One region of the Desulforhabdus amnigena genome, then DNA from elsewhere that is predicted to be linked to it. Evidence: riboswitches for the same ligand, from Rfam matches in the RefSeq annotation. Region 1 holds a riboswitch; the other holds the start of a gene.
The links. Region 1 has a riboswitch for cobalamin ahead of QMG16_RS12495 (TonB-dependent receptor plug domain-containing protein). Riboswitches for the same ligand answer to the same signal wherever they lie in the genome.
Positions count from the first base shown of each region.

Region 2: another riboswitch for cobalamin. It lies ahead of QMG16_RS14765 (hypothetical protein); the one in region 1 lies ahead of QMG16_RS12495 (TonB-dependent receptor plug domain-containing protein).

Region 1 is NZ_BSDR01000001.1:2,931,362-2,946,988, reverse strand. It holds gene QMG16_RS12530 (ABC transporter ATP-binding protein) at 1-758, shown strand, start outside; gene QMG16_RS12525 (ABC transporter substrate-binding protein) at 839-1,768, shown strand; gene QMG16_RS12520 (cobalt-precorrin-5B (C(1))-methyltransferase CbiD) at 1,780-3,015, shown strand; gene cbiE (precorrin-6y C5,15-methyltransferase (decarboxylating) subunit CbiE) at 3,012-4,286, shown strand; gene cobM (precorrin-4 C(11)-methyltransferase) at 4,336-5,115, shown strand; gene QMG16_RS12505 (cobalt-precorrin 5A hydrolase) at 5,084-6,184, shown strand; gene QMG16_RS12500 (precorrin-3B C(17)-methyltransferase) at 6,211-6,990, shown strand; cobalamin riboswitch at 7,079-7,263, shown strand; cobalamin riboswitch at 7,472-7,643, shown strand; gene QMG16_RS12495 (TonB-dependent receptor plug domain-containing protein) at 7,679-9,763, shown strand; gene QMG16_RS12490 (substrate-binding domain-containing protein) at 10,275-10,946, shown strand; gene QMG16_RS12485 (hypothetical protein) at 10,998-11,210, shown strand; gene cobN (cobaltochelatase subunit CobN) at 11,266-15,075, shown strand; gene QMG16_RS19735 (hypothetical protein) at 15,215-15,627, opposite strand, start outside.
Region 2 is NZ_BSDR01000001.1:3,468,696-3,484,322, reverse strand. It holds gene modA (molybdate ABC transporter substrate-binding protein) at 1-259, opposite strand, end outside; gene QMG16_RS14800 (glycoside hydrolase family protein) at 663-1,835, opposite strand; gene QMG16_RS14795 (methyltransferase domain-containing protein) at 1,915-2,472, opposite strand; gene QMG16_RS14790 (YbgA family protein) at 2,693-3,643, opposite strand; gene QMG16_RS14785 (universal stress protein) at 4,008-4,964, opposite strand; gene yoaA (DNA repair helicase YoaA) at 5,099-7,084, opposite strand; gene QMG16_RS14775 (penicillin-binding protein 1A) at 7,171-9,582, opposite strand; gene QMG16_RS14770 (zinc-binding dehydrogenase) at 9,841-10,869, shown strand; cobalamin riboswitch at 10,932-11,120, shown strand; gene QMG16_RS14765 (hypothetical protein) at 11,408-11,659, shown strand; gene QMG16_RS14760 (iron-sulfur cluster assembly scaffold protein) at 11,696-12,124, opposite strand; gene QMG16_RS14755 (acyl-CoA dehydrogenase family protein) at 12,245-13,390, opposite strand; gene QMG16_RS14750 (TRAP transporter large permease) at 13,539-14,804, opposite strand; gene QMG16_RS14745 (TRAP transporter small permease) at 14,801-15,310, opposite strand; gene dctP (TRAP transporter substrate-binding protein DctP) at 15,317-15,627, opposite strand, start outside.

The DNA.
Region 1 (15,627 bases):
AGAATCTCCGGTGTGGTTATCCGGGGCACGATGTGCTGAAGGGGATCTCTTTTGAAATTCAACCGGGAGAATTCGTCGGCATCCTGGGGCCCAATGGATCGGGGAAGACCACCCTGCTTTTGGCGCTGAGCGGAGTGGTGGATCGCCGGGTAGGGGACATCTCCATCCGGAGTATGTCATTGGAAAGTTTGAAGCCCAAAGAGCGGGCCCGCTGCATGGCCGCCGTGGCCCAGGATTCTCAGGTCCGGTTCCCCTATAGCTGTGAGGAAGTGGTCCGGATGGGCCGTTATCCGCATCAGAAACGGTGGCAGATGGATACCTTTGAGGATGAGAAGGTTGTGCGGCGGTGCCTTGAAATCATGGATATTCAGGATCTTGCAGACCGTTTGATTTCCGCCATGAGCGGGGGAGAGAGGCAGCGTGTAGTGATGGCCAAGGCTCTCGCCCAGGAAGCGCCCATTCTGCTCCTGGATGAAGCGACCTCTGCCATGGACATTCATCGTAAGCTCCAGGTCTTTCGTGTTTTGGAACACCTGAACAGGGAAGAAATGCTGACCGTCCTGACCGTCCTGCATGATGTGAACCTGGCTGCCCTCTATTGCCGGCGAATGATTTTTTTGAAAGAAGGGGAAGTCGTGGCGGATGGTCCTACGGAAGAGGTTTTGACTTCCGAAGTTCTCGAAACTGTTTATCAAACTCGAGTGCTGGTTCAGGATATTCCCCATACGGGGAAGCGGCAGGTGGTCTTTTTGCCGTAATGGATTATGATCTCATGGCTCATGGGGGAGTTTCTTGAACCCGATTCGAAGTACACGTTGTTTTTGAGGAGTCGACCACCATGTTTCATTTCAAACATTTTATGATGAGCATCATCTTGGGCTTCGTTTTGACGCTGGTATTGCCTGCGTCCGGGTTGCCGTTCCAGGTGATGGACGATATGGGGCAGACCCTCGAGTTTGCACAGCCTGCAAAGCGCATCATTCCCCTTTACGGAGCGTACGCCGAGATGCTTTACGCCATTGGGGCGGGTTCCGAGATCGTTGCACGGACTCAGGCGGATGAATACCCCTCGCAGATCTTGAAACTGCCGTCTGTGGGAACACATATGCGCCCCAATGTGGAGATGATTCTGGGGCTGAAACCGGACCTGGTCATCCAGAGCGCCAGCCGCCGGGAGGAGACGGCGGAGATGGAACGGTTGCGGGAAGCGGGCATTCCGGTGGCTGTGTTTGCGCCTCAAACTTTCGAAGGAATCTTTTCCACCATGGAACGTTTGGGAAAGCTTACGGGTAGAGAAGCGGAGGCCCGAAATGTGGTGGCTCAGTTGAAGATGCGCCTGGAGCAGGTCAAAGGGCATCTTGCGGAAATGAAAGAGCGCGACCGGGTCTTCTTCGAGGTGCGCGGCGAACCTCTCACCGGCGTCGGGAAAGCATCCATCGTCCAGGATATCATTCTGGCTGCGGGAGCGGAAAATGCCCTGGAGAATGAAAAGGCCATCGTGCAGTATAGTTTCGAATCCCTCCTTCTCGCGGATCCGGACGTTTATATCGTTCAGCGGGGTCCCATGAACCGCAATCCCATGGATCCCCGCAAAAGAGCTCACTTCGATCGGCTTCGGTGCGTGAGGAATGGCAAGATCATCTTCGTTGACGAATTTCTCTTTTCCCGCCCCGGTCCCCGCTGTGTGGATGCGGTGGAACAGTTGGCCGCAGCCCTGTATCCCGAAAAGTTCAAAGGCTGGAGGAATGAAAAGGAAACCAGAGAGTAGAGCGGCATAGCATGTCCAAAACGAATGCAGAAAATAAGGGGAGTCTGAGAAAGGGATTCAGTACCGGCACGGCTGCCACTGCGGCGGCTCGAGCTGCACTGCGCTTCCTCTTGACGGGAAGGAGCAGTGAGGCGGTCGCTGTGAGGCTTCCTGGAGGCTATTACCTGCCTGTTCCAGTACGTGAAGTGTGCCGGGAGGAAAATGATGTGCTGGCCGTGGTGATCAAAGACGGCGGAGATGATCCGGATGTGACGCATAAGGCGGAAATAAGGGCCCGTGTCCGTAGAATTTCACTGGACGGAAAAGAGTGTGATAACGGCATCTCCTCGGGGATTCGCCTCATGGGCGGCGAAGGGGTAGGGGTCGTGACCAAACCGGGCCTTCCCGTGCAGATCGGAGAGCCGGCTATCAATCCGGTGCCGCGGGAAATGCTTTCCCTGAATCTTGCTGAAGAATATCTGCAGTGGAAGATGGAGGATACTGTTCCCGGAGGTATCGCCTGCATTGCAGATACCCCTTCCGGGCCGCACGTGCTTCTGACTTTTAGCCAGGACAGTGAGAAGTTGAAAGGCTTTTTCCTGGAGGTGGAGATCGAGGTGCCCAAAGGCGCCGAACTGGCGCGCCATACGTTGAATCCCCGCCTGGGCATTCTGGGAGGGATTTCCATACTGGGGACGACGGGCATTGTGAAGCCTTTTTCTCATACAGCCTATGAAGAAACCATTCAGACGGCCTTGTCCGTTGCTCAATCAAACGGGTGCCTGGAAATCGTCCTCAGTACGGGCGGTAAGAGCGAACGCTTCGCCCAGGGAATCCTTCCCGGACTTCCAGTGGAATCCTTTGTTCAAGTTGCCGATTTTTTCGCTTTTGCGGTTCAGGAAGTGCTGAAGATGGGTTTCCCTCGCCTGACGCACAGCGTTTTTTTCGGAAAAGTGGTGAAAATGGCTCAGGGGCATGCCTACACGCATGCCCATAAAGCGGCTCTGGATCTCGAACTGGTGGCGGAGTTGGCTGCAAAGGAGGGCCATGATGCCCCTTTTTGCCGGGAACTGGCTGTGGCCAATACTGCGCGGCATGCCCTGGAACTGCTGTTGGAACGCAATGCCATGGATGTCGTCCATGCCGTAGCCCGTAAGGCCCTGGACCAGTCGGCAAGGCTCGGAGATGACCGGTTGGATGTGAGGCTCCTGGTCTTCGATTATGGCGGCAGGCTGTTGGTGGACCTGGAAAGGAAGAGGGGAAAATGAAGCATTCCGATTCTCAAGATTGGAACCCTCCCCGTGTGGTCCTGGTGGGCATGGGAATGGGCAGAGAAGACGTCGGCGCAAGCGCCCTGCGCTGGATCGAGCGGGCGGAAGTGCTGGCAGGGGGCGGACGCCACCTGGACTGGTTTCCGGATCTTTCCTGCGAGAGAATCCCGCTGCAGGGTCCGTTGAACGACTGGCTGGATCAGGTCGGCCGGGTTTCAATAGAAAGGCGCACCGTGGTGCTTGCATCGGGAGATCCTTTTTTTTTCGGCGTTGGGCGCCGTCTTGCGGATCGTGTGGGGAAGGAGAATCTCCTCACCTTCCCCAATATCACCAGCGTTCAGGTGCTCTTTTCCCGCTTGAACGAACCCTGGGAAGATGTGAAGGTGATGAGCCTTCACGGGCGAGGTCCCGCTGCAGAAAATCCCGAATGGTTGGAGCAGCTCCGGCACCATTCGAAAGTGGTTTTTTTTACGGATCCTCAGCATACCCCCGATTGGATCGCCCGCCAGCTGCTGGATGCCGCAATGAAGGATCGCACCCTGGTGGTGGGGGAGGATTTGGGGCTTCCTTCGGAAAAAATCCAGCGTTTTTTCCCTGAGGAAGCGGCGGCAAGGAAATTTTCGCCCCTCAACCTGGTGGCCGTATTGGATGAGAGTCCTTCCAGGCAGGCTGTGGATTCGACCGTTCCGCAAGCCGTTCTGGGGCTTCCCGAGACCGCCTTCCGGCATCGGGCCGGCCTCATCACCAAAATGGAAGTCCGTGCTGTGGCGCTGGCTCATCTTCAGTTGCGGCCCGGACTCGTTTTGTGGGATCTGGGAGCGGGAAGCGGTTCCGTATCCATTGAAGCATCGAGGCTTGTTCCTCTGCGACGGGTAGTTGCCGTGGAAAAGGACGCAGAACGTTACCGGGATCTGCAGGATAACGTGAAACGCCTTCAAGGATCGCAAATAGAGACGGTTCATGGAAAGGCCGCCCAAGTGCTGGATGCGCTCCCCGATCCGGACCGTGTTTTCATCGGAGGAAGCGGAGGGGACCTGCGGGAGATTTTCGAGAACCTCCTGCGGCGCATGCGTCCTGGTGGAAGAGTGGTCGTCACCGCAGCGACCCTGGATACTCTGGAAGCCGTTCGGGCTTTCTGGAGCGATAAACCCTATGAAATGCAGATTACGCAACTGCAGGTCAGCCGGTCTGTGCCTATCGGAAAAACGGTGAGGTTCGAGGCGCTCAATCCGGTTTTTGTGGTGAGTGTCTGGCCGAAGCCCATTTAGGGACTGTCCGGAAACCTCCCTCTATAAACAGATAGATTCGAGGAACTCTATGAAATATCCTATTCATTTTGTCGGAGCGGGTCCCGGCGACCCTGAGCTCATCACGGTCAAGGGGAAGAGGCTTTTGCAGGAAGCGGACTGCATCGTCTATGCGGGTTCTCTTGTTCCCGAGGCCTTGCTGCAGGATCGGAAACCGGGCGCCGCCATTCACAACAGCGCTTCCATGACCCTCCCGCAAACGCATGCACTCCTGCGGGAAGGGTATGAACGGGGCGAACGGGTGGTCCGCCTGCACACGGGAGACCCCGCCCTCTACGGGGCCATTCAGGAACAGATGGAACTCCTGGACCGGGATGGGATTCCTTACAGCGTGGTGCCGGGCGTGTCGGCCGTCTTCGCGGCGGCAGCGGCTCTCACCCAGGAGCTGACTCTGCCGGAAGTTTCTCAAACCCTGATCTTGACCCGTATGGCGGGTCGAACCCCCGTTCCCGAAGGGGAAGACCTTCGGTCGCTCGCGCAACATCGGGCGACCCTGGTGATCTATCTCAGTGTGCAGCAGATCGAAAAAGTGGTCTCCGAGGTCAGTCCCTGTTACGGCCCTGAGACTCCGGTGGTGGTTGCCTATCGATTGGGGTGGCCCGATGAGCTCATTGTGAAGGGTACCTTGGACGACATCGTTCAAAAGGTCAAAGCAAGCGGTATCGGCCGCCAGGCGATCATCATGGTGGGAGAGGTCTTCAATGCCCGCTCCGGGAAAGAATTGAAAAAATCCAAATTATACGACGAGTCCTTCGAACATGGATTTCGAAAAGCCCGGGTTTCCTCCTGAATCTTCCTCCATAGCCATTGTGGCTTTGACCCGCCACGGAGCCGACCTTGCGCTGCAGTTGCAGGGGAAGCTTCCCGGCAGCGCCTGTTATGTGCCGGTGCGGCATCAGTTTGCCCTGGCCATGGGGGCCGTGGGGTTTCAGCGAATGGCGGACCTGCTCAGGGAAATCTGGCCCAGGGTTTCCGCGCTGGTCTGCATCATGGCCACCGGCATAGTGGTCCGTCAGATCTCCCCCTATCTGCGCCATAAGAAGGAAGATCCCGCTGTGGTCGTGCTGGACGAGAGGGGAGAGTATGTCATCAGCCTGGTTTCCGGCCATTTGGGAGGAGCGAACCGCCTCACGAAAGAAGTCGCCCGCATTACCGGAGGACATGCGGTCATCACCACCGCTTCGGATGTTCAAGATAAGCCTGCTCTGGATCTGATGGCGCGGGCGGCGGGTCTCGAGATCGAAAACATTGAAATGCTCAGTCGGCTGGCGAGGGCTTTCCTGGAAGACGAACCCGTTTGGATCTACGATCCTGAAGGCCGGTTGAAGAGGGATTTGGCCAGCCAGGGGAACATCGACTGGCTGCATGAGGTCCTCTCTTCCCCCCCATCCCTCATGTCGACCCTGATGGAGAGAGTGGGCGTCTGGGTTTCGGAGGCCCTGGTTCCCGCGTTTCTGAAATGCCTGGTGCTGCGCCCCCGGAATCTGGTCGTCGGGATCGGGTGCAACCGGGGTACGCCGGCCCAGGAAATCATGGAATGGTTGCAAAGGGTCTTCGCCCGTGAAAAGCTCTCCCCACTCTCCATTAGAAATCTTGTGAGCGTCGATCTCAAATCCGATGAGGCGGGGATCATCGAAACGGCGGCAATGCTTCAGAGGCCTGTTCATTTTTATTCCCGCAAAGAGATCGAAAACATAACCGTGCCCAATCCATCCACTCAGGTGGCCAAGCACATAGGAGTTCAAAGCGTATGCGAAGCGACAGCTCTTCTGAGCGCCGGGAGCCAAACCCTCATTGTTCCCAAGCAGAAAACGTTCAATGTAACTCTCGCCATAGCACGGGTCGGCTATCCATTGTAAGCCTCGGGCCCGGCTACCGTTCCTATATGGTGCCCGAAGCTCTGGATGCCCTCCTTTCGGCGGAAGTGGTACTCGGCTATAAAACTTATCTGGGCTTGATCGAAGAATTGCTGGAAGGCAAAGAAGTCCTTTCCAGCGGAATGCGAAAGGAAGTGGACCGCTGCGGGCTCGCCATTGATCGTGCCCTCGAGGGACACCGCGTGGTGTTGGTATCGAGTGGTGATGCCGGGATTTATGGGATGGCGGGTTTGGTCTTCGACATTTGCCGTGAACGGAGCCTGCGCGTTTCGAGTCCTCCCCACCGCACCCCTTCAACAGAGCCGGCGGACCTTCGGGATGAGAAGGGGGAGGTTCCTCCGGATCTTTTTGTGGAAGTGATTCCGGGGGTGGCCGCCTTCAATGCGGCGGCTTCCATCCTTGGAGCCCCTCTCATGCACGATTTTGCGGTGGTCAGCCTGAGCGACCATCTCACCCCTTGGGAACTGATCGAAAAACGCTTGCAGGCGGCCGCATCCGCGGATTTCGTCATGGCCATTTACAATCCCAGGAGCAAAACGCGCCCCGATCTGCTGGAAAAAGCCCAGAAAGTGATCCTCCGCGAAAAGGCCCCCGAAACCCCCGTGGCCATCATTCGAAAGGCCATGCGCGGCGGGCAGTGGAAGTGCATCACGACTCTTGCCGAGATTCCCTTCGAGGAAGTGGACATGCAATCCATTCTCATCGTGGGAAACAGCAAAACCTACGTCTGGAACGGCTGGATGGTGACTCCCAGGGGATACTTGGACAAATATAACCTTTCGGAATGACGCAAGATAAGAATGCGCTGATTTTAGAGAGGTGTTTATTTGAATATTGACAAAAGTTTTCGGCTGTTATAGAGGTACCGGCTACGTGAAAATAAGTGAATCATCAGGTACCGCAAGGTTTAATAGGGAATCCCGTGAAATCCGGGAACGGTCCCGCCGCTGTAAACGGGGACGAAATCCGATAGAGCCACTGTTTTGCGCAAGCGAAATGGGAAGGCACAGAGAGTAGATTGATCCGTAAGTCAGAATACCTGCCTGATGATGTAGGGTCGATCGGTACGTGGTAATACCGGATGGACCGCTAAAGGACCAAGAGAACCAGGGTGCAATCCTTAGGGCCAAAAGCTCTAAGGATTTTTTTTTGGCTGAATTCCATTTCGGAGATGAATCGGTGACTGGGTGAACAGGCACCGGGACGCGAAGGAGTGCTTTTGAAAGACCTTGAGGAATAGGCATCAACGATAGAACCGTATAGCCACACTACAGTAAAATGCATCGGCTTAAGGGAAGGAAGTGGGAATCTTCCGCCGCCCCGCGACTGTGATCGGGACGAAAGCCGCAAGGATGTCACTGTCACGCCCAAGGCGTGATGGGAAGGCGCGGCGAATAGGATGAACGTGAGCCAGGAGACCTGAGTGGATGCATAAACCTTTCAACATTCCCCGAGGGGGGAAAGGAGGTTGTCTCAATGCGTTTTTCACTACTGAGGACATCGAAGCTCATCCTTGCACTGGTCGTTCTTTTTGCTGTTTTGGCGCACAATCCCTTGCCCTCCCAATCTCAAGAAGAAACCAAACAGGAAGAAACCAAACAGGAAACGACCGAAGGGAAAGAAGCGCAAGAGGCCGACGACACTTCCCGAAAGGAGGAAGCCAGCGTCGTAGCTACAGGAACCGCCAACCTGGAGCCTGTGGTCGTTACGGCGACAAGAGTCGAAACGCCGCTCTCGCAAGTGACGAAAAGCGTGAGCGTTGTGACCAGCGAAGAAAGAGACGCGCAGGAGGATTATTTTATTCCTGGTCTCCTTGACTACGAGCCGGGCGTTTATCTCCGGCGCCTTGGCGGAACGGGACAGTGGGCCCATCTGAACATCCGGGGCGTGCCGAGCCAATACATCCAGTTTCAGTACAATGGATTCCCCCTCAAGGACGAGGCAGACCCCCAGGGTGCGTTTACCTACTTCCTTGAGGATTTGTATTCGCCAAGCAATATGCAGCGGATCGAAATCCTCAAGGGCACACAGAGCACCCTGTACGGATCGCAAGCCATGGGCGGCGTCATCGACATCATTTCCGACAAATGGAAGCGCGGCACCGGAGCGGAAGTCCGCAGCGAATTCGGGGAGTATGGCACATTTATTGAGAATGGGCGATTCTACCATGGACAGGGCTCGTTTTATATTGATTTTAACCCGATCTATGTCACATCGGACGGTGAGAAATTCGGTGGAAAATACGGCTTCTGGTACGACAACCTCGGCTTCTCCGGCGGGGCTGGATTCCGCATCACTCCGGACATCACCCTCGAATTCACCTCCCTCTACTTCGATTCCGACCTCGCCTTGACGGAAACCACTCCCAGTCTGGATGCCAACGGCAAGCTCGTGACACAAACCGCCGATCCCGATCAACACCGGGAAGGCCTCTCAGCTCTGTACGGCCTCACAATGAACCATGCCGTTTCTAGCTGTTGGAACTATTCCATAAAAGGCTCCTACGCGGAAACCGAGCGCCATTACTTTTGGACGCCGACTGTGAACGGAAACCATTCCAACTACGACGGCTCCACGGGATACATCGAAACACAGCAAAACATCCAGGTCACCGATTGGCTCACCCTTATCAGTGGTCTCGATTTCAAGCAGGCCGATTACGACGGTCGTGAACCCAACAATCCCAGCAACGATGACTACAGCCCCGTGTATTACAAAGAAGACTGGTACAACTGGGACCTGTTCACCCAGGCGAGCCTCAAGTTTTTGGATGAGTCTCTCTTCCTCAATTTCGGAGGCCGCTTCAATTACCCCGAGGAGTTTGATTCCAAGCTCGTTGGGGAAGCTTCCGCAGCCTACCTCTTTAAACAGTTCGGCACCAAGGTCCACGCTCATGTGGGCTCCGGATACCGCACGCCGTCCCTTTACGAAGTCTATGGGGGGTATGTCTGGAACGGTTACCTCTACACGATCGGGAACCCCGACTTGACGCCTGAGGAGAGCGTCGGCTATGAGGTCGGCATAGAGCAGACGCTGCTCGACAAGAAGGTTACGGCGGGACTGACCTGGTTTCATACGGATTTCGATAGCCTGATCCAATATGACGGCTTCACTATGAAGTATGTGAACGCCGACGAGGCACGGGTCCAGGGCATTGAAACATACGTCGACATCACACCGTGGCAGTGGCTGAAACTGAACTTCGCTTATACCTATGTCGATTCGAAGGTCGAGGATGACGGAGACTGGGTTCGAAGCACCTACATGCCCCGGAACAAGATCAGCGGCCTTCTCACCTTGAAGCTGCCCCGTGACCTCACCACATCCGTGCGGGTAGCATGGCAGGATGAGAAGATTGTTCCCCTGTATGACAACAACTGGAACAGGGTAAGCTGGGAAGAGCCTTCTGCAGTCACCGTCGATACGGCGCTCACCTATACCTTTCTCAAGAAGTATTCAGCATTCCTCAGCGTCCAGAACCTTTTCGATGAAGACTATACGGAGAGCGGTTACGCAATGCCGGGAAGGACGTTCAGCGGGGGCGTGAAGCTGGCTTTCTGAGAGGAGCTATGCCGGCAAAGGTCGAATTCCCGAATTCCCCCTGGACCTTGTGGGAGCGGCTTGCAGCCGCGATTCGGCCGGACATTGCGGCGTTTACATCCCCGACCTTGCTTGTTTCGACCGTTGGGCGGAGTACCAGTCGGGCCCTGCGGGCATGCAGAAATCCCGAACCATGAAGACCAAGGTTGCTTGCAGGGATTGTGAGACTGGTTTCGTGAAGTACGCCTATGACGGGACCATGAGTTGCGAGGCCTGTGGAAAGGCCCATAGGAAAACGGCTCAGGAGGTGAGGAAATGAAACGGATTGCTGTGTACGGCAAAGGAGGCGTCGGGAAGTCCACACTTGCGGCCAACCTTTCCTTGGAGCCGAAGGGGCGGCGCACCTGGTGGAAAAAATCGTGAACGCCGTTCCGGGCATGCTTTGATAAATCGGTGAATAGGTGGATCGTTTGACAGCCTTTAGCGGTTTTTCGAAGCGCCGACTCAGCGAAAAAGAAGGGAAGGATTCTGCTTGCAACAGATTGCAATAACCTTGAAAAAACGATGGAGGTTAATCCTGTTCGTGGCGGCGTGGCTGCTTTGCATGGGCATGCATCCCATCACTTGGGGCAGTCCCGGTTCCGTCACAACGGGGGAATCTGCCCCCGCCGCGGAATCGGTCGATCTCTTTCCCCACAAAGCCCGGCTTCGCTTCGCGCGATGCTTTACCATCGAATACCACGGGACCTACAAGCGGCTGGAGGTGCTTACACCCTGGCGCAACGCCAGGGAGACCTTCGTGTACATTCTGGTCTACAACGCCCGGTTCCTGGAGGATGCCGGAGCGCACTACCTCTGGCGCGACGACAAGACGCCGGGAAGCATTCCCCTCGCCATCGAAACCGTTGTGGAGCGGGCGAGGGCGGCGGAATTCTGGGTCGACACTGGGATGTGCCGCTCCCTTGCGGAGCTGCGGGAAATCGATGATCGCTACGAGCGTTTTTCGTCATTTTGCTCGGGAAAAGTCTTCAATAATGACGCCAGGGTCAATGCCGAAGGCGGCAACGATTTTTGGGAAACCGGCATCACACGCCCAGACCTCGTGCTTGCCGATCTCATCAGCATCTTCCACCCCGAGCTCGTTACAGAGTATCGGCGTATCTGGTACCGGCAACTGCCGGCTCTGGCGGAGGAAAAGCAGTGAAGCTCCATACGCCCGCTGCCATGCAAGGAGTCGCCGGCCCAATCCCGCGGGTTGGCGACATGGATCGTTCTCCTGGCGGCGCAGACAAACGGTACGCTCATCGACAGTCGGTTCATCGAGTTTTGCCGACGCTACTCCATTTCTTTTGGAGTCAGCCTGGACAGTCTCCCGGACGTGCACGAGCGCACTCGGGGAAGCGCCGGAGCGACCTACCGTGGGCTCCAGCTGTTCGCCTGGGCTGATTATGCCGGCGCGCATCACTAACAGCTCTGTCCGGGCTCAACATCATCGAATGCCTGGCAGGTGAGAAGGAGGGGCTATGAAGACAATTCAGATCAGCTATTTCAGCGCGACGGCGACGGAGCTCCCTTCCCTGAGCCGTGGTGTGTCGAGGTTCCGTGACGGTGGAGGTCAGGTGGAGGTATCGGCCCGGACTCAAACGCAGCTTTTCGATCAGGCGCGGGCAAGAGCCTTTGTGGCCGACGCTCTTCGCTCCGATGCCGTGATCGTAGCCCTCCACGGAGGCAAGGCGTCGTGCCCGGCCTTCGAGCCCCTTGTCTCCGCCCTCAAAGAGCACCGGGCGGCGGGGCAGCCCGTTCCCCACCTGTACATCCAGCCGACCGGAAGTGACGACGAGGCTATCCTGGCCGCGCGGGAGTATTCCGACGGGATGAACGACGGGACCTGGGAGGCCCTCTGCCGCTACCTGACCGCCGGCGGGCCGGTGAACGTCGAACGGGCGCTGGCGTACCTTTCCGCCATGCTGACGGGTGGACCCGTGACAGACGTTCCGCCTCCCCAGCCCGTGGTCCAGGAAGGAATCTACCACCCGGAGGCGGGGCATGTGGCCGACTTCGGCCTTTACGCCGGCGAGTACATCAATCGCCAAAAACCTACCGTTGGGATCTGGTTCAACCAAACCTACTGGCTGAACGGAAACCTGGCGCACATCGATGCCCTTATCCGGGAGATCGAGGCGCGCGGCGCCAACGTGCTGCCCGTCTTCAGCATGCGCTTCAAGGATGCGGCCATCGGCAACCGGGGCTCCGACGAGGTCGTGAAGGAGTATTTCATGGACGGCGAAAAGCCGCGCATTGATGTCCTGGTGAGCGCCATGGCCATGTCCATGACCATGACCCAGCCGGACTATGCGACTGTTTTTCCCGGCTTGAACGTCCCCGTTTTGCAGGCCATGTGTACCCTCAATCCCTATGCGGTATGGAAAGAGAGCATCCAGGGCTTGTCCATCATGGACGTCACTTTCCAGGCCGCCCAGCCGGAATTCGACGGCAACTTGATCACCTTTCCTGTGGCCTCCCGGGAGGAGGACACGGTGGATCCCGTCACGGGAGCACTCCTCTCCTGTTATCGCCCCATTCCCGAACGCACGGCCGCTTTTGTGAAGCTCGCTCTCAACTGGGCAAACCTTCGGCGCAAGCCCAACAGCGAGAAACGCATCGGCATCGTGTTTCACCACTATCCGCCGAGAAACGACCGGATCGGGTGTGCCGCCGGGCTCGATACGTTCACCGCCGTCAAACGGTTGCTGGACGTGATGGCCGAGAGCGGCTACCGCATCGAGCGTCGCTACGAGAGCGGGGATGAACTGGCCAACGAGTTGCTGCAGCGCATGACCTGTGACCGGAAGTGGCTCACTCCGGACCAGATGGCCGACCGGGCGGAAGCGACGGCCGATCGGAGCGTTTTCATGCCCTGGCACGAAGCCCTGCCCGAAATCGTCCGCCGGAAGATGACGGAGAACTGGGGCGAAATGCCGGGCGAGCTGTTTGTTCATGAGGACAGGCTCCTCTTTGCGGGACTGGCCAACGGGAACGTGTTTCTGACCATTCAACCCCCCCGAGGCAAGCTGGAGAACCCCGAAGCGATACTCCATGACCTGCACCTGTCTCCGCCCCATCATTACCTGGCTCATTACCGGTGGCTGAAAAACGTCTTCAAGGCCGACGCCGTCATGCACGTGGGCAAGCACGGCTCCCTCGAATGGCTGCCGGGAAAGGCTCTGGGACTCAGCGAGGAGTGCTATCCCGATCTTTCCATCATGGACCTTCCCAACATCTATCCCTACATCATCAACGATCCCGGGGAGGGAACCCAGGCCAAGCGCCGCTCCTATTGCTGCATCATCGATCACCTGACCCCGACTTACACCAATGCCGATCTGTACGAAGAGCTGACGGACGTGGAGCGGACCCTCGACGATTACACCCAGGCCGCTCGCCAGGATCCCGGGAAACTGCCCGTCTTGGCCGGCCTTTTGTGGGATGCCGTCGAGGCCGCCGACCTGCAGCACGATCTTGCGTTCACGCGCGAACAGGCCCTCGGAGACATGGATGCTTTCCTGGCCAGGCTCCACAGTTATCTGAGCGAGCTTTCGGACACCATGATCAGTGACGGCCTTCACGTTCTGGGAGAACCTCCTGAAGGCGAACGGCTGGTGGAATTTCTGGCGCAGTTGACCCGGCTTCCCAACGGGGATGTCCCGTCGCTTCGGGAAGAGATCGTTGCGGCCATGGGCTTCCGCTACGACGAATTGCTGGACCGGCGGGGCGAAGCCGTCCCCGGATCGGGAGGCATGACAGGAGGCAAGCTCATCGAGCGCGCCCATAACTGTGCCCGGGAGCTCATTCGCGCCCTGGACGCTCGCGGCTATGATCCCGAAGCCATTCCGGAGCTGGCAACAGCTTTCCAGGGAAAGGCCTTTCCCCGCATCGAACGGGTCCTGCGTTACATAACTGATATTCTGACTCCCAATATTATGCGCACGAAAGAAGAAATGAGCGCTGCCCTTTCGTCTTTCTCCGGGGGCTTCGTTCCTCCTGGACCATCCGGCGCTCCCACTCGCGGCCAGGCAGACATTCTTCCCACAGGCCGCAACTTCTTTTCGCTCGACCCGCGCACCATTCCCTCTCCCGCAGCATGGGAAGTGGGCAAGGCGCTTGGGGATACGCTCATAAAGCGTTGCCTCGAGGAGCAGGGGAAATACCCCGACAACATCGGTATCATTGTCTGGGGCTGCCCCACCATGCGCAGCCGGGGCGACGACGTCGCCGAGGTCCTCTATCTTCTGGGCGTCAGGCCTCTATGGCGAAGCAACGGTGTGGTGGAGGGGCTCGAGATCATTCCCGCCAAAGAGCTCGGCCGCCCGCGCATCGACGTGACCCCCCGCATCTCGGGCTTCTTTCGGGATGCCTTCCCGAATCTCGTGCAGCTCATCGACCATGCCGTGGGCATGGTCGCCGCCCTGGAAGAACCGCCCGAATCCAATTTCATCCGCCGGCATGTGCTGGCCGACCGGGACAACTACCGGGGCGAAGGCCTGAGTGAGCAGGATGCCTGGCGGCTTGCCACTCTGCGCGTCTTCGGTTGTCCGCCGGGGACCTATGGCGCCGGGGTGGAGGAGCTGGTGGAATCCAAGCAGTGGAAAACCCGGGAAGACCTGGGTGAAGCCTACATCCGCTATTCCTCTCATGCTTACGGCCGGGGACACTACGGCACACATACCCCGGCAGTCTTCAGGCGGCTTCTCTCCCGCATGGACGTTACCGTCAAGAACGAAGATTCGCGTGAATACGACATGCTCTCCTGCACTGATTTCTACAACTACTACGGGGGACTTATCGCCGCATCGGCCACCGTCCGCGGAGTGATGCCCTTCGCCCTGGTGGGGGATTCCTCGGATCCCCGACGAGTTCTTCTCCGCACCACCCAAGAGGAAACCAAGCACGTGCTGCGCTCGCGGCTCCTCAACCCCAAATGGCTGGAGGGCCTCAAGCGGCACGGCTACAAAGGCGCTGGCGACATCTCCAAGGTTATGGACATCATCATCGGCTGGGATGCCACTGCCGACGTGATGGAGGACTGGATGTACGAGCGGGTGGCCAACCGGTACGGACTGGACCCCGAGATGCAGAAGTGGCTGAAGGAAGTGAACCCCTATGCTCTGCAAAATATTTTGGACAAGCTGTTAGAGGTGATAGAACGCGGCATGTGGGACGCCGACGACGACATGCGGGAAAAGCTGCGCGACGCCTATCTCGATATCGAAGGGGATATTGAAGAGGCGGTGGAGGCGGCCGCGCCGGCAGGTGTGAAAGGAACATCCGCATGAGGAAAGCTGTCTGCGCAAATTCGGCTGAGCCCGTTTTGACCTGTTCACAATCGGAAACATTCGCTGACCTGTTCATAGAAGAGAAGCCCTTCGAGTGGGTGCGCGAGCACAGCGAAGGGCTCATGGAGAGCCATTTGGATCATATATTCCGCCTGTTGGCGGTGGGGGTTGCGTGTAACTGATACCTCCCGAGAGTGCAGATTCGCCACTTTGTACAGTCAGCCTTCTCCGTCTTCAAGATGTGAAAGGCGGCGGCGAATGGTTTGGGTGGCCGGATGGCGAAGGCCATGGAAAAGAGCAGTCGGGAGAATGCCCTGGCGCCGGCTCTTGAGTCGGCTCCGGTGGAGGGTACGGCCCACTCAACGCGCCCTTCGGATCGGGAGACGGCCCCCGGTTCGCCACCCGGGTCCTCTCCAGGTATCCTCTGCTTGCCAGGGAGATGGGAAAGGAGGAGACCGTGGTTCTGCAGCTCACCATAGATGAGAACGGGTGTTTCGTCCACGTGGAGGTGGTCACGCGAGCCGGGTCCAGGTTTGACGAGGAAGCCCTGCT
Region 2 (15,627 bases), 540 kb from region 1:
CGTACTCCTCATCGGCGGAAAGGAAAAGCTGAAAGGGGGCTCCCTGGACGATCTGTCGGAAGGCATTGCCAGAGGATCCGAAAGACAGTTTGACCTCTTTGCCGGTCTCTTTCTTAAAAAGTACGGAGACTTCTTCCAATGCAAACTTGAGATCGGCAGCGGCGGCAATAACAGGCGGCTCTTCGGCATGGGACGTCCCGGTAAACAAAAGTAAAACAACTGCAGTTGCTGCTGCAAACAGGAATCTTGCTCTCAGCATCACATCCTCCATCAATTGAGTTGTCGAATGCTTTGACAATAGAGCAAGATATGGACCGTTGCGATTATCCATATATTGTCAGTAACTTGGCAACTCAACTCCAATCAAAGTCAACAAAATTGTAAATAATGGGACCACAGCCTCCACAAAAAAGTCGATTTGCCGATAGGGTTAGCCCTTGTGAGGTCTACATGTCAAGAAAGAAAACTTTTGACAATGGCAGTTATGTCGAATGGGTTGATAGAGAGACTTTAAAATACACAAGTGGAGATTTTTCCGTACTTGTATGGGTAGATTTTGAACCAGGTCTTTTCTCAGGTGGAAGAATTATAAAAGGCTTCACCCATTAAAAATTGGGATGCTAAACCTGTAGAAAGGGAGAATTTTCAAATATTTTGGGGTTTCAAAAAAGAGTTAAAAATCCATCGGGAATCAAGCTGGTTGCGAGCATAACCATATTTATATCTCGATGCTCAGTCCAACTGGCGGCTTCTCTGTTAGCGGGTTCAAGCCAAAATTTTTCAATGATGTCAATAAGCTTTAGGTATTCCCTCATGCCTGCAATCTGTGTGAGCAGCAGCCGCTTCTTATCCAAAATGTCTTGATTCGCTTCGATCAGCCCTTGAAGCCTTTCCAAGGCATGCAATCCGATGGACAGCCCCAGCTCGCGAAACGCGAGGCGATAGTCGGCGGGTCCACGCAAGGAATTCGTTCTTGCGTAGGTATCCAACCCTACCCTGGACGCATCCAGCAAACTCTTTAAAAGATCTCTCTCTCCAAAAGTGCCGGCTGACATCATCTGCGCCACCCTATAAGCATCGGATAAAAGGCCGCCAATACCAAGGGCATCATCCGTGGTCCAGTCTTTTCCTTTGCAGATACGGGCCATGTCGGCAATCTCCCCGGCCAATTCCAGGGCGCCTTTCGAAGACTGACGTGAGCTCGCCTGAACTTCACTGTATGTGATGAATCCATCAAGGGGATCGTGATGTCCCATGGAAGGGACAAGAGGAGAGGAGAGATCTATCCTCATCTTCCAGTACATCCTCTTCTGACCTCCGGGGAAGGGAACATAAGTGAACCTGGCATGGGCCGTGCGTGCAAGTTCGATCGCCCACCCGCTGTAGGTTGAGTCTCCGGTGACTGCGCTTACGCGGGCGAGCGCATGCATCCATTTGGTGAGGTAATGGTAGTACTGCCCGTCACGGTCCCATTCCAAACGATCATCGAAACGATCACCAGGTCCACGTTCGTTCAATTTCTTACCGATTCTGAGGCCGCCCTTTGTCGGATGAGCTTTACCCTCAAGCTCATCAAGGCCACTGATCCAGCCGGACCTTGGATCATCCTTTCTGTGGCGGCCGAGAATATTGTGAACCTGATTTACCAGTTCGACCGCCAGATTCCGGTATTTTTCGGTACCCGTCCGGCGATACAGCTCCAGAAAATTGCACACGGCAAATGCATCAGTCCACAAGTAGCGCCGTGGATCATCCCTGGCTGGTGAAAGCCCGGTCAAACCGGCAAATTCGAGCATGATTTCTTCAGCGATTGAAAGTTTGGGATCTTTTTTCATGCATTCTCCAAGGAAGTTTTCCTTTCAAGCCCTGTTCTCTTCGATAGATTTCAAAATTCAAGGGCTGACCCCCTATTTATCAGGGTTTTCTGCAGACCAGCTGAGCTACGGCGCGTGGGGGATCTTTCAATACTCCTTCAAAATCATGCAGGATTTCCCAATCCCCGAAGAAGCTTCTCAGTTCGCCCCGTTCCAGCAAGTGTTCGAGCCGCCGGGGGCGGCCGAATTGCCGCTGGTCCAGGGTGAAGGTCTCATAGAGGAGGATCCCGGAGCTTCTGAGCGACTTCCGGATACAGGGTATGAGGGGTCTGTGGAGGTAGCGAAAGACGAGGATCGCGCCATAGTGGTTTTCCGGGAGCGGATTGACCTCGGGCTGCTCCAGATCCACCTGCCACGTGCGGATGACCGCCCCCTGCTCCTTCGCCCACACCCCGGCTCGATGCAGTGCCTGTTGAGACAGGTCGCAACAGGTGACGTCCAGCCCCCGGAGGGCCAGATAGATGCCGTTTTGTCCCTCACCTGAAGCCAGATCCAGCACCGGCCCAGGCAAAACGTCGGGGCGGAAGAGAGGAGTAAATGCCACCAGCAGTTCTGCCGGCGAGGGAATGTCATGGTTTTGATCCCCACCTTCATCCATGGGTCAGTCTCTACTCATTAGGGGTCAGCTCTTGATATTTGACAGGGTGGTACGGCACCAGCATCTAAAATGTCCACTGGATCGTCAACCCGTACCGGCCTACTACTGAGACAGGCTCTTCGCCAAAATCAATGCAAAATGCAGGATTTCTACATCTTATGACCATGGTTGTCCTGGTCCGATCCCACCCGCACACCGTGCAGTCTCGACCGCAACTCCTCTACACATGATTTCTCAATTTGAGTTCCAGCGGATGGGGGTGCAGGTAATACTGCCCCTTCAGATAGGGCTCATCGTACTTGCGCACATAGTGGTTGATGAGCGTAACGGGCACAATGAGAGGCACCAGTCCCTGCCTGTATTGAGCCAGGATTTCCAGCAGTTCCTCCTTCTCATCCCTGGAGAGCTGCTTTTTGAAGTACCCCATCATGTGCTGCAAGACATTGGTGTTCTTGGCAACGCTGGCCTTCAGACGAAGGCCTTCCAGCAAGAGGGACTGGTACTGCCGGTAGAGCTCTTCGAGAGGAATGCTTTTGGCTCCCGCGACCAGCTTTCCCATCTGACGGTAGTGGGCGGGGCTGTGAGCGAGCATCAGCAGCTTGTGGCGTGTATGGTATTCCACCAGGCGACCGATGCTCTCCTCCCGGCTCAGAAGTTCACGCCAGCGCTTCATGGCAAAAATACGTTCGATAAAATTTTCCCGAAGCACGGGATCATGAAGCCGTCCCTCGTCTTCCACTGGAAGGAGCGGAAAATGTTCCATGAATACTCGCGCAAACAGGCCGACCCCTTTGTGAGAGGGCATTCCGCTTTCGTTATAAACCTTGACCCGCTCCATTCCACTGCTGGGCGATTTGCTTTTGAAAATAAAACCGCACAAACCTTCGGATTCCAGTTCCTTGACCCGCCTTCGGGCCCACTGGAGCATTCTGTCGGTATGATCCACATGGGTGCGCTGTGTCAGGAGGCGGGGAGCATCCACATCCCCCACTAGACGCATCGCCTCCCGGGGAATCCCTAAACCACACTCCACCTCAGGACATACGGGAACGTACTCCACATACTTTCCGAGAGTATCCCTGAGGAACCGGTCCAGTTTGTGACCACCGTCATAGCGCACTTCATTTCCAAGCAAACAGGAGCTGATTCCCAACCTGATAGGAGATTCCATAATCGTTGGTTCCTTCTCTGATCGGTCGAATGACTAATCTTTCCCTACGAGGGAAGGGTACCGGCCTGCCAGAAGCCCCTCCCCGCCCTTCGCCCTGCGGGACATGGGGAGGAAAAGAATCGTTACTCACACCGGGCGCACGGATTTTGTCTGGAAGCTCTTGCAGTCCATCTTTGAAGGGGATGTGTATTTGCTCTTCCTCCATCCCCCCCCTCAAAGGGGGGATTTGAACCTTCAATTGAGCAATTTTAGGCTTAACCTGACGTCAATCCCTTCGAGGGGGAATCGAACCGTTCAAGGCAGTGAAAACTTTTTTTCACCGGAATGACGATCAAGGATATTCGGACCGTTTTGAGACAGTTTCTTAGTTGTCCACCAGGCAGAGGATTGCTCCCTTTATATTCTGAAGGATTTTGTTGGCATGACTTCCCATGAGAAAGGGTTTTCTTTCTCTGAGGCTCTTTTTGCCCATCAATACCATCTGAAATTCGTGTTCGTCTATTTCGTTGAGAAGATCCCGTGCAACGCCCTGCTTGGTGGGAAGGATGAAAGTTTCGATGTTGCTCTCGGAAACGCCTTTGCTCACGAGCTTATTCCGGGCTTGAGCCATCAACCCATCCACACGCTCCTTCCATTCTCTACGCCATTTTTCAATGCGGGACTCCCGGTCTTTCTGTTCGGCAGATCCCAGAATATGACCGTCATCCCAAAAAGTAGGCGGAACGGGGGGCATCAAGTGAACGAAAGTGAACTTCAGGTTCGGATTCGAAGCGACAAATTCCGATGTGTAACGAGTCAATTCGTCGGCATCGGAAGCCCCTTCCATGGCAATCATGACTTTTCTCGATGCATGAACAGGAGTATCCACCACCCATACGGTACGGTGCTGAGCATACTGAGCCACCTTGCCGGAAACACTGCCTATGAGCAGAGTTTCCAACTGGCTTCTTCCACGCCGCCCGACCGCAATCGTTTCGATATTCGCTTCGTTCGCTTCGGCAAGAATATCCCCCGCTGGGTCTGTGCTGTTGATTTTCAGTTTGGTCTCAACTCTTTCTTTGGGAAACCCGGTGGCAAAGAGATGGCGTTTCGCTTCATCCAGAACGGCATTCCCGACTTTTTCCTGGGTGGCATAGGGAAGCTTGCAGGATTCATCCACATCTGTGCAGACCTCTCCCGGAGAGAGCCCCGCCAGCTGTTGTACACAATGGAAAAGAATCAAGCGGACATCCGACTGATCCTTCACGAGGTCTCCCACGATGGACAACGCCTTGAATCCCTTTTCCGAACCATCCACTGCGAAAAGAATCTTTTTCTCCATGGCTCTCCTCCCTCAATGAGTGATGACCGGTTTGGTTTAAAGACTATGCTTCAAAAAGATCCTTCCGATATTTATTCATTTTACTGTATTAATATACTACTTTTTTTCTCTTTTGGTCCATTCAAGAACCGTCTTTAACAGACCGAAGGTTCACTTATATCCTTATTGCCTCCACAAACACTATCTTCGGAAACACCCTTTGAAATCAGAAAGCTCCTATCGATTTCTTCAAGGCTGTGCACCAGCTTGCATGGAGGCAGACTCTTGATGAAAATGCGGCCGTAATTTTTCGTGAGCAGGCGAACATCAAAAATGGCAATGATACCCCGGTCGCAGGAAGAACGGATCAGGCGCCCCACGCCCTGCTTCAACTGGATGACGGCCCTGGGGACCTGATAGTGGAAGAACGAACTCTTTCCCATGCTGGAAAGGTGTTCCATGCGAGCGGCGATGAGGGGATCATCGGGCACTTCGAAGGGAAGTTTGTCAATGAGCAGGCAGCTCAAAGCTTCGCCCGGAACATCGATTCCCTGCCAGAAGGAACTGGTGGCGAAAAGAATGGAATGGATCTTTTCCTTGAATTCAGCCAGCAGGATTCTTTTGGGCTTCTGGCCCTGTACCAAGAGAGGATAGGGAAGGCGACCCTTCAAAAACTGGTAGGTTTCCCTCATATTGCGATAGCTGGTAAAGAGGAAAAGTGCTCTGCCCTCTGTCTTGGTGAGAATTTTCAGAGCTTCTTCGGCAAGATCTGCGCAAAATCCCGGTTCGTAGGGAGCGGGGAAGAGGGAAGGAATATAAAGGATCGCCTGTTTTTCATAAGCAAAAGGGGAGGGCAGAAGGAGTTCTCGCGTTTCCGGGGGCATTCCAAGAGAGTTTTTGATGAAATCGAAAGAACCCGCGATGGAAAGGGTGGCGGAAGTCAACACCACGGAAGACTTGCGGGAAAGGAGTCGTTCCCGAAAGACCGAAGCCACATCGATAGGGGTTCCGTAGATGAAAACCGCCTTGGGCGTCAGTTCATACCAGTAAACCAGCGAGGGATCACTCTGCTCCAGGATTCCCCGAACCTCCAGCGCCATTTCATGAGTTCTCTTGAAAAAGGGTTCCAGGCTATCGGGACTTTCTCCGGCCGGCGTCAGCAAGGCGTTCAACTGTTCCAGTGCATGCAGGAGTTCCCGGCAGGTGGAGACGAAGCTTTTGCCCACAGTCTGGAGATCCAGGAGGAAACGCCCCTGAGCTCCGGGAGAAGGAGAAAGATGCTGATAGAGAAGGCGGCCGAGGATATCCAGTTGCTGGACGATCCGATTCATTTCCTGGAACTTTTCAATCTTTTTGACATCCTTCCTTGTCTCTTTCAGCAGGCCGTGGACCAGATCGTTGATCTTCAGATTGCTGAATTGAAGGCCGAAATAAAGACCGATGGTATCTTCCAGCTGATGGGCTTCATCAAAGATCACGGCATCATAATCGGGAAGGACTTCGCCCGGTCCCTTTCCGCGCAATGCCAGGTCCGCAAAAAAGAGATGATGGTTGACCACCAGCAGATGAGCCCTTGAGGCTTCCAGGCGCAGGCGCGTGATAAAACAGCGGGAATAATCCTCGCATTGCTGCCCCAGACAATCCTCACTTCCGGAACTCACTTCATTCCAGGTCTGAAAAGAATCGGGAAGCCAGTCTATCTCCGCCCGGTCCCCGCTCTGAGTCCTCACGGCCCAGTTTTGAAACCGTTTGAAGAGCCTGGCTTCTTCCTTGCTCCACAAAGTGGGTTGGTAGGAAAAGTCCCTGAAGCGACGGCGGCAAAGATAGTTTCTGCGCCCCTTGAGACACACCGCATGAAGATTTGGAGAGAGCAATCTCTTGAGGAAAGGGATATCGTGGTCGAGGATCTGGTCCTGGAGTGTTTTAGTGCCTGTGGAAACGACCACCTTTTTTCCACTCAAAATGGCGGGAATGAGATAGGCCCAGGTTTTCCCCGTCCCTGTCCCCGCTTCCACCAGCAGAGGCACTTCGCTGCCGAGACATTCAAAAACCCCCTGGGCCATCTCCAGTTGGGAGGCACGAAAATCGAAAGATTTTACTTTTTGAGCCAAAAGCCCCTGAGGGCCGAAGTAGCGCTGCATGTATCGGGTCCCAATGAGTGGTTTTCAGCGGTCGACCGTATAGAAACCGGTCCGAAAGCCCATCGGCCAACCGCTGAGTTCTTGCCTCAAAACAGATCGGATTTGAAAAAAGATTCCGCCGGCGAGGAAGAAACCGTGGCAGAAGCAGTATCAGAAGAAGCAGGAGAAGAATTTCCGGATTTTTGTGAAGGAGCTGAATAGCGCTGCGATCTGACGGGCACCTCCCCCACAAATGCGGCAGAGACCGCCGAAGGATCATTGGATCGAGCAAGAGCCCCCGTATGACCGTTGATTTTCGCAAAAACAACGCCGGAAGGAATGGGGAAACTTTCCACAGGCTTTTCTTTCAGCCATTCTTTCATGAAAGAAACCCAGATGGGGCAAGCGGCCCGACCTCCCGTTTCTCCCTTCCCCAGAGAAACATTGTGATCGTCGTAGCCCACCCACACACCCGCCAAAACATCCGGAGTATAACCGATAAACCAGGCATCTCTCATTTCATTGGTGGTTCCCGTTTTTCCCGCTGCGGGCCGGTCCAGCTCTTTGGCCTTTTTCGCCGTACCTTCCTGCACGACACCCGCCAGCAGGTCGGTCATAACATAAGCCGTTTCAGGCGAAATCACATCTTCGGGTGCGACCCGGTGCTCCTCCAGAATATTGCCGTCCCGATCCTCTATCTTTTCGATCATATAGGGATCAACCCGTTTTCCCTGGTTGGCGAAAGGAGTATACGCCGTGAGCAGCTCCCAGAGAGACACGCCAGACGCCCCGAGAGCGAGGGCCAGGGTGGGCGTGAGGGGGGAGGTAATTCCCAAGTTTCTGGCATATTGAATCGCATAGTCCACTCCAATGGCATTCAGGAGCTTGACGGTCACAACATTGCGAGAATGGATCAGTGCTTTCCGCAACAGGATGGGTCCCCAGAACTGATGGTCGTAGTTGGCGGGTTTCCAAAGCCCCCTGAGGCTGTGATCGTTCAGGACGATGGGTGAATCGATCAGGATGGATGCCTCCGTGTAGCCCTTATCGAGAGCGGCGGAATAGATGATGGGCTTAAAGGCCGAACCAGGCTGTCGAATAGCCTGTGTTGCGCGATTGAACTGGCTCTGAGCGAAATTTCTTCCACCGACAAGGCAAAGGACTCTTCCCGTTTGAGGAACCATAGCCATGAAAGCGCCCTCCATTCCAGGATCCTGCTCCAGGACGGTCGTCCAGGTCTTGTCACTTTGAAGATTTTCCAGACGAACTCGAACCAAATCACCCACCCGGAACATCTTACTCGCCCGTTTGTCTGAAATCTTTGCCCATTGCCACCCCGAAGAGGGTAAAATCCCCTGTGCATCCCCTATCTGCAACCTGCAGGATCTGCTTTGAGGATCATAATCCATCACCAGAGCAGCCACGATTTTTTCGGGCTGCAGTTCTCCATTGGTGCTGTTGAGCACTCTCAGAGCACTCGGCCAATCTTCCCTCGGTACATTGAGGTTTATCCCCCGGTAACGACTGTGGCGCTTGTCCAGCTGGCGCAATCCCTGGTCCAGGGCCTTTTCGGCCATTTCCTGAGCTCTCAGATCCAGAGTGGTATAGATCTTCAGGCCTTCTTTATAGAGTCCGTCCCGGCCGTATTTGGCCTCCACCTGCCGCCGCACCTCTTCCGTGAAGTGATTGAACTCTTTGAGCCTCCAGCGCTTCGGCCTGGCCAGGTTCAAGGGTTCCACAAAGGCTTTATCCCTTTCTTCCTGAGTAATGAATCCCACTTCGACCATACGATCCAGCACATACCTCTGGCGATCCTTGGCGGAAGCATAGTTCTGATGCGGAGAAAACCGGGTGGGAGCTTTGGGCAGCCCTGCAAGGAGAGAAGCTTCGGCAAGATCGAGATCTTCGACATGCTTGTCAAAATAAGTTTGTGCCGCAGCTTCCACGCCATAGGCCCCCGAACCAAAATAAATCTGGTTGAGATAGAGATAGAGAATTTCGTCTTTGCTCAGCGTGTGATCGATACGGTAGGCAAGGAGGGCTTCTTTGAGTTTACGGATAACCGTGCGTTCCGGCGTAAGAAGGAGAGATTTCACTACTTGCTGCGTGATGGTGCTTCCTCCCTGAACAATTTCCCCCGCCTGAAGATTTTTCATAAAGGCCCGAAAAATGCCGGGAAGATCGACCCCTCCGTGTTCATAGAACCGGCTGTCTTCGGCCGCAAGAAAGGCTTTTATCAAATAGGGCGGTACCCGATCCAGAGGAACCAGAAACCTGCGTTCCGTATAAAATTCCCCAATGAGAGAACCATCGGAAGCATAGACACTCGAAACCAGAGACGGATGATAGTTCTTGAGAGCGCGAGCACTGGGCAGAGACCGATCCAGCTGAATATAAAAGGCGAAAGCCGCAATACCCGCTATGGCGACGACACAAGCGATGAACCCCAAAAAAGTGAACAACAGCCAGCGAAGAAGGCTCATTTCCTGCCTCCGCCTGAAAAAACCTAAGTGTTTCATCTATATCACCTCATAAGCAAGAGAAATTTAAAATTTTTTATTTTGAGGCAAAATCAGAAAAATTCCAACCTTTTTAACATAATCACAATGCCAAGGAAAGAAACTCCAAGAAATACCATCGAAAGGCAGGCTTGAATGTTCGATGTGGGGATTTTAGCTTAAGCACTGAAGCAATAGCAACGAATCTTTGACATTCCGCCTCATTGATGTAACGGCGGTCGATCCTGCATTACGTCGTGAAAGGAGGAAACCAGGACCATGAAAGCACTCTGTTTCCACGAACACGGGGGGCCTGAAGTCATACGGTACTGCGATGTTCCGGATCTTCAACCGGCACCGGGTGAGGTTCTCATCCAGGTCAAAGCCTGCGCCCTCAATCATTTGGACATTTGGGTACGGCGGGGCTGGCCGGGACTTAAGTTGCCGATGCCCCACTGGGGCGGCTCGGATGTTGCCGGTATTGTGGCGGGACTGGGGCCGGGAGTCACCGGTTGGAGCCTGGGAAGCCGTGTGGTGGTGGATCCGGGTTCAAACTCCGTAGAGGATGAATTCACCCGGCGCGGAGAACATAGCCTGAGTCCCGGTTACCACATTCTTGGCGAACAGGTACGCGGAGGGTTGGCGGAATATGTGGTCGTCCCGGCGGAGAGTCTCATGGCCATGCCGCAGGATATGGATTTTCCGTCAGCAGCGGCCCCTCTCCTGGTTACCCTCACAGCCTGGCGCATGCTCATCCACCGAGCCAAACTGCGTGTTGGAGAATCGGTTCTGGTAGTGGGGGCCGGAGGCGGAGTGAACAGCATGGCCATCCAAATTGCAAAGCTTGCAGGGGCAACCGTTTACGTGGTGGCAGGCAATGAAGAAAAGGCAGCCGGCGCACGGGAGCTGGGAGCCGATATCGTTCTGGATCGTTCCAAATGCGACTGGGAAAGGGAAGTGTTAAAGCTCACGGACAAACGCGGCGTGGATGTCGTAGTGGACAACGTGGGAGCCGCCACCATCCACAAGAGCATGAGAGCGGTGGCGCGTGGAGGCCGCATCGTCATAGTGGGAAACACGAGCGGCCCTCAGGCCGAAATCGATATCCGCTTCATCTTCAGCAAGCAGATCAGTCTCATAGGAAGCACAATGGGCACACATCAGGACTTCAGAGAAGTGACCTCTCTCCTCTGGGCGGGAAAACTGAAACCTGTCATCCATCGGATCATGCCCCTCAAAGAAGGGCGCCGGGCTTTCGAAATCATGGAAAAGGGCGACCAGTTTGGAAAGATCGTCCTCGAACCGTAGATAGAAATATTTGTAAATGAGACTTGACAGCCATCCCCCCTTGTAGTAGAGGAATACTCGATATAATTGCATAGTGATCAGGTGCTGCAAAGCTTAAAAGGGAATCCCGTGACAATCGGGAGCGGTCCCGCCGCTGTGATCGGGGACGAAAGCCGCCTTTAAAGCCACTGTCACATTCGGGATGTGATGGGAAGGTGCGGTGAGTAGAGAGATCCGAGAGCCAGAAGACCAGCCTGACCACTTGAGGACTCGGTACGGTAGAATACTGAAGGACCTCGAATACGGAGTGCAGACCTCATCGGCTTTACAGGCCGGGAATTCTACTCTACGAAAGCGATGCCTTTCATATGCAAAATGTCTGCAATGCCCGTATAGTCTTCCCTAAGGATCAAGTTTAAACAGGGTGCAATCCTTAGAGCTTCGGCTCTAAGGATTTTTTTTTGCTTCAGCACCAGCCCTACCTCAACACACACTAACCTCTTACCCCCTGGAAGCACTCGTGCTTCCAGGGACTCTTCAACGTTCATGGAGGTCCAGGATGAAAAAAGGCTTCATTCTTTACGTGACGGAAGGGAAAAACGCATTGCAGGATACAATGGACTTGGACGAGACGCGGAACCGGTTGGGAGCGGACCGGGTGTGTCTTGCAACCTCCGAATCGGATATCGCCTACGGTTGGTGGAAGATGATGACTCAGGGAGTTCACACGGTCTTTTGTGTCAGGGCTGCATACAGCGAAGCCCAGGACGCCTTCGAAATCCAGGGAACCCCTTTGAGACTCTGCGGATAGAAAAAGGGGACCCTCCGGTCCCCTCACTTGGCTACGTTACTGCCTCAACATCCAGTTGTGGATGGCAGCATGCAATGCCTCTGCAGCCAGATAAGCGCAGTGGGTCTCTTCTTCGGTCAGTCCCTTGAGCACCATGAGGATTGTATCTCCCTCTATCGCCGCAGCATCGTCTATGTTTTTTCCTCTTGCCAGTTCCGCCGCCACGGAACCACACGCCAGGCTGGAAGCACACCCGTCAGAGAAAAAGCTTATTTCCTCGATACGTTCTCCTTCAATGCGCAGATATATTTCCATGGTTTCACCACAGTGACCCGTGATGATACCCGACGAAGTCGGATTTTCCATTCTTCCCATGAGAGTGGGTTCCCGATTCAGATCGAAAAGCTTTTCTCCGTAAACCTCTTCTTTCTCAGCCTCCGCATATTCCCGAACAGTGCCCATAAGAATGTCAGAAGATTCTTGCATGACTGGATACCCCATTCTTTCTTTTTTCCCATACGTTTGAAATTTATGTACCATACATCATACTCATCACCCAAAGGAGATACCCAAAAAACTCGATCTGCTCAACCCCCAATATTGAACTCAAGACAACCGCTTCATCACTTCCCTGAAAATAATCAGTTTTTGTATATCCTGTGTTCCTTCCCCCAGAGAAGCCGCCCAGGCATCCATGGGAAACTTGTGGATGGGGTGCTCGAAAATCACGGAGGCGGCTCCAAACAGGTCGGCCGCCCACATTCCCACCTCGCGGGCAATCTCTACCGTAAGATACTTGGCCATGGACGAATCCAACCGAAAGTCTCCGCCGCGGTCTTTATTCCAGCACGTTTTCCACAGCACGAGCCTCGCCGCTTCGATCCTGCTGTAGAAATCGGCAATTTCAAAAGATTTCGCCTGGTAATCAGCTATCTTTCTCCCAAAGACTTCCCGCTTCCGGGCATGATCCACACCCAGTTCAAAGGCTCCCACCGCAGTTCCCAGAGCGAGCGCACTGATGGTCACCCGGCTGTTGGTGAAAATCTCCAAAACCTGCTGCAACCCGCGTCCATGCTCCCCCAGGAGATTCTCATCGGGGACAAAAACGTCTTTGAACTGAAGTCGGGTAAGATCTGAAGGGATCCAAACCTGCTTGTTGAGCTTTTTTCTGCTGATTCCCTTCGACGACAGGTCCACCAGAAACATGGACATGCGCCGGCTTCTCTCCGCCCGAGGGCCGGTAACAGCTGTGATGATGGCAATATCACTGATATTGCCGTTAGTAACATAGCCTTTCGTCCCGTTGAGCACCCATCCGCCGTCCACCTTTTCGGCATTGAGGGAGATGTTTGCCACGTCACTTCCAGCTGTGGGTTCCGTATTTCCAAGGCATATGAGCGTATTCCCGAGGATGGCGGATTCCAGATGAGCTTTTTTCTGCGCCTCGGAACCAAACAGGGTCAACCCTTTGGTTCCAAGAGAAATCTGCACCAATACGGCGACCGCCACTCCCGGGGAAATCCTGGCCAGCTCCTCCATGAGCACCGATTGTTTGAGGACGGGTTGCTCCACGGGACCCTCCTTCCCCTGGTCAAACGCGAGCCACCCCTCTTTCCCCAGTTCCTGGAAAAAGCTCCGCGGCACCATCCTTTCCCGATACCATCCGGCAACATGGGGCGCCAGACGCTCCCTGAGAAAATCCTCAAAACGTTTTCGCTCTTCCATTATTTCAGCAGGAAGCAGAAAATCCATGGATTCTCCTCCTTTCAGATGTTCAACCGCATTTCTTCATGAACATCGTTTGATTTCCGATTTCATCTATCGAAAGAATAAAATCAAAGATAACCATGAAAAAAGGAAGTGGAAAAATCAAAAACGAGAGAGGTGCATCACCCAAAACTCATTTCATCCAGAGGAGGCTCAAGGCTGGGAAAAAGGTAATGATTCCAAGGGTGATCAGGAGAATGGCCAGGAAAGACAAAGATGCCCGGTACAGATGCACGATGGACTTTTCGAAGCGAAGGCTTGCGATAAAAAGGTTCATTCCGATGGGAGGCGTGGAATAGCCGATCTGCAGGTTGGTCAGAAAAATGATCCCCAGATGAATCAGATTGACCTCGTAGCTCATGGCAAGGGGAACGATAAGGGGAACCACGATGACCAGGGCGGAGAAAACATCCAGCACGCACCCCACGAGAAGCAAAAAGAAATTCAAGATCAGGAGAAAGAGATACTTGTTGCTCACATAGGTTTGCATCAATTCGAGAATTTTGTTGGGCACCTGCTGGTCGATGAGAAATGCGTTGAAGGCGAGGGAGGCCCCAAGAATGATGATGATTCCCCCCACCATCATGGAGGTTTTCAGTATGATGGAAGGAATGTCTCGCAGTTTCACTTCCCGGTGGATGACCATTTCCACCAGGAGCACATAGAAGACCGTAACGGCGGCAGCCTCGCTCAGTACGAGAAAACCGCCGAAAATTCCTCCCAGGACCACCAGAGGCAAAAGGATTTCCCAAATGGCTTCCCGGCCCGCCGCCGCCAGTTCGGAAAAGTTGAACCGGGAATGCATCCCTGTGCAACCGCAGCGGACCGCTGAATACATGCTGTAAAGGGAGAGCAGGATCAGCATGAGGAATCCCGGCGCAACGCCTGCCAGAAAAAGGTCTGAAATCTTGGTGTCCGAAACCACCCCGTAAATGATGAGGGGGAGGCTCGGCGGGAACAGGAGTCCCAGGCTTCCCGATGTCGTGAGGAGGCCCAGGGAGAAATTTTCTTCATAGCCATCCTCGATAAGGGCCGGATAGAGGAGTCCGCCCAGAGCCACGATGGTCACTCCGGAAGCCCCGGTGAGGGCGGTGAAAAAGGCGCAGGAAAGCAGGGAAACAACGGCCAGACCACCGGGAGTCCGCCCCAGAATGGCTGAAGAAAACCGGACAAGCCTCTTGCTGGCTCCGCTTTCGGCAAGGACATAGCCGGCGAAAGCGAACAGGAGCAGGGCGATGAGCATGGGATTGGCCGCCAGCCGGTACATTTCAATGATGACAACGGAGAGATCTACATCCAGAAAATAAAAACAGAGCAAGGCCGCCGCAGAAATGACGATGAAGAGCGGCATTCCGGAGATGGCCAGCAAGCTCAAAATCAGGCTCAGGAACATTTTCATGTTTCGCTACCGTTTGGACCCTGCTTCAGACTGATGATGAACCGGTATGCACACCGGAGGGACATGACGGCGAAGCTGAAAGGAAAGATGGTTTCGAGCCACCAGTAGGGGACGGCAGCAAACGCAAAATCCCCCATCGCCTTCTCGTTGACAAGAAAGGTCCAGGATGCGTAGAAAAGCAGGCTTCCCACAAGACAGGAGAACAGATCGCTTGCGAGCGTAACGACAAAATTGCCTTTGGGATTGAGCAGGCGGGGAAGAAAATCGATGCGAATATGCTTGTTCTCTGCCGTGGCCCGCGCGGTTCCAAGCAGGCTTACCCAGAGCACGATATGCCTGAGCAGCGTATCCCCCCAGACAATCCCCGTGGAAAAGAAATTCCGGAGAATGATCTGAAAGAGAGAAAAACCGGTGAGAAAAAGGACCAGCGCCACCAGAATCCACTTTTCGACCACTCCATAACACCGGGTCACAACCACAATGCTGTTGAGTATGGAGGAAGCCATTAGTTTCTAGGGATGCTCGGCCCTGTATTCGGCAAGGGCGCTTTTGACCCTTGCGACCGCATCAGGCGGCAGAAACTTTGGATCGAGACTGGCCATGGCTTTGTCACGCAGATCGATAAACCCTTTTACCTGGGCCGCATTGGGAGTCACCTTCTGAACGCCTCGCTTGAGGATGACCTGGATGGCCTCATCATTATCCTGGCGGGTCTTCTCATTGAGCCGCTTCAAATGTTTTGCACATACTTCCCGCATCGTCTGGCGGAGAGGCTCGGGGATCTTCGCCATCACTTTCTTATCGATGAGGAGGGCTCCACCAA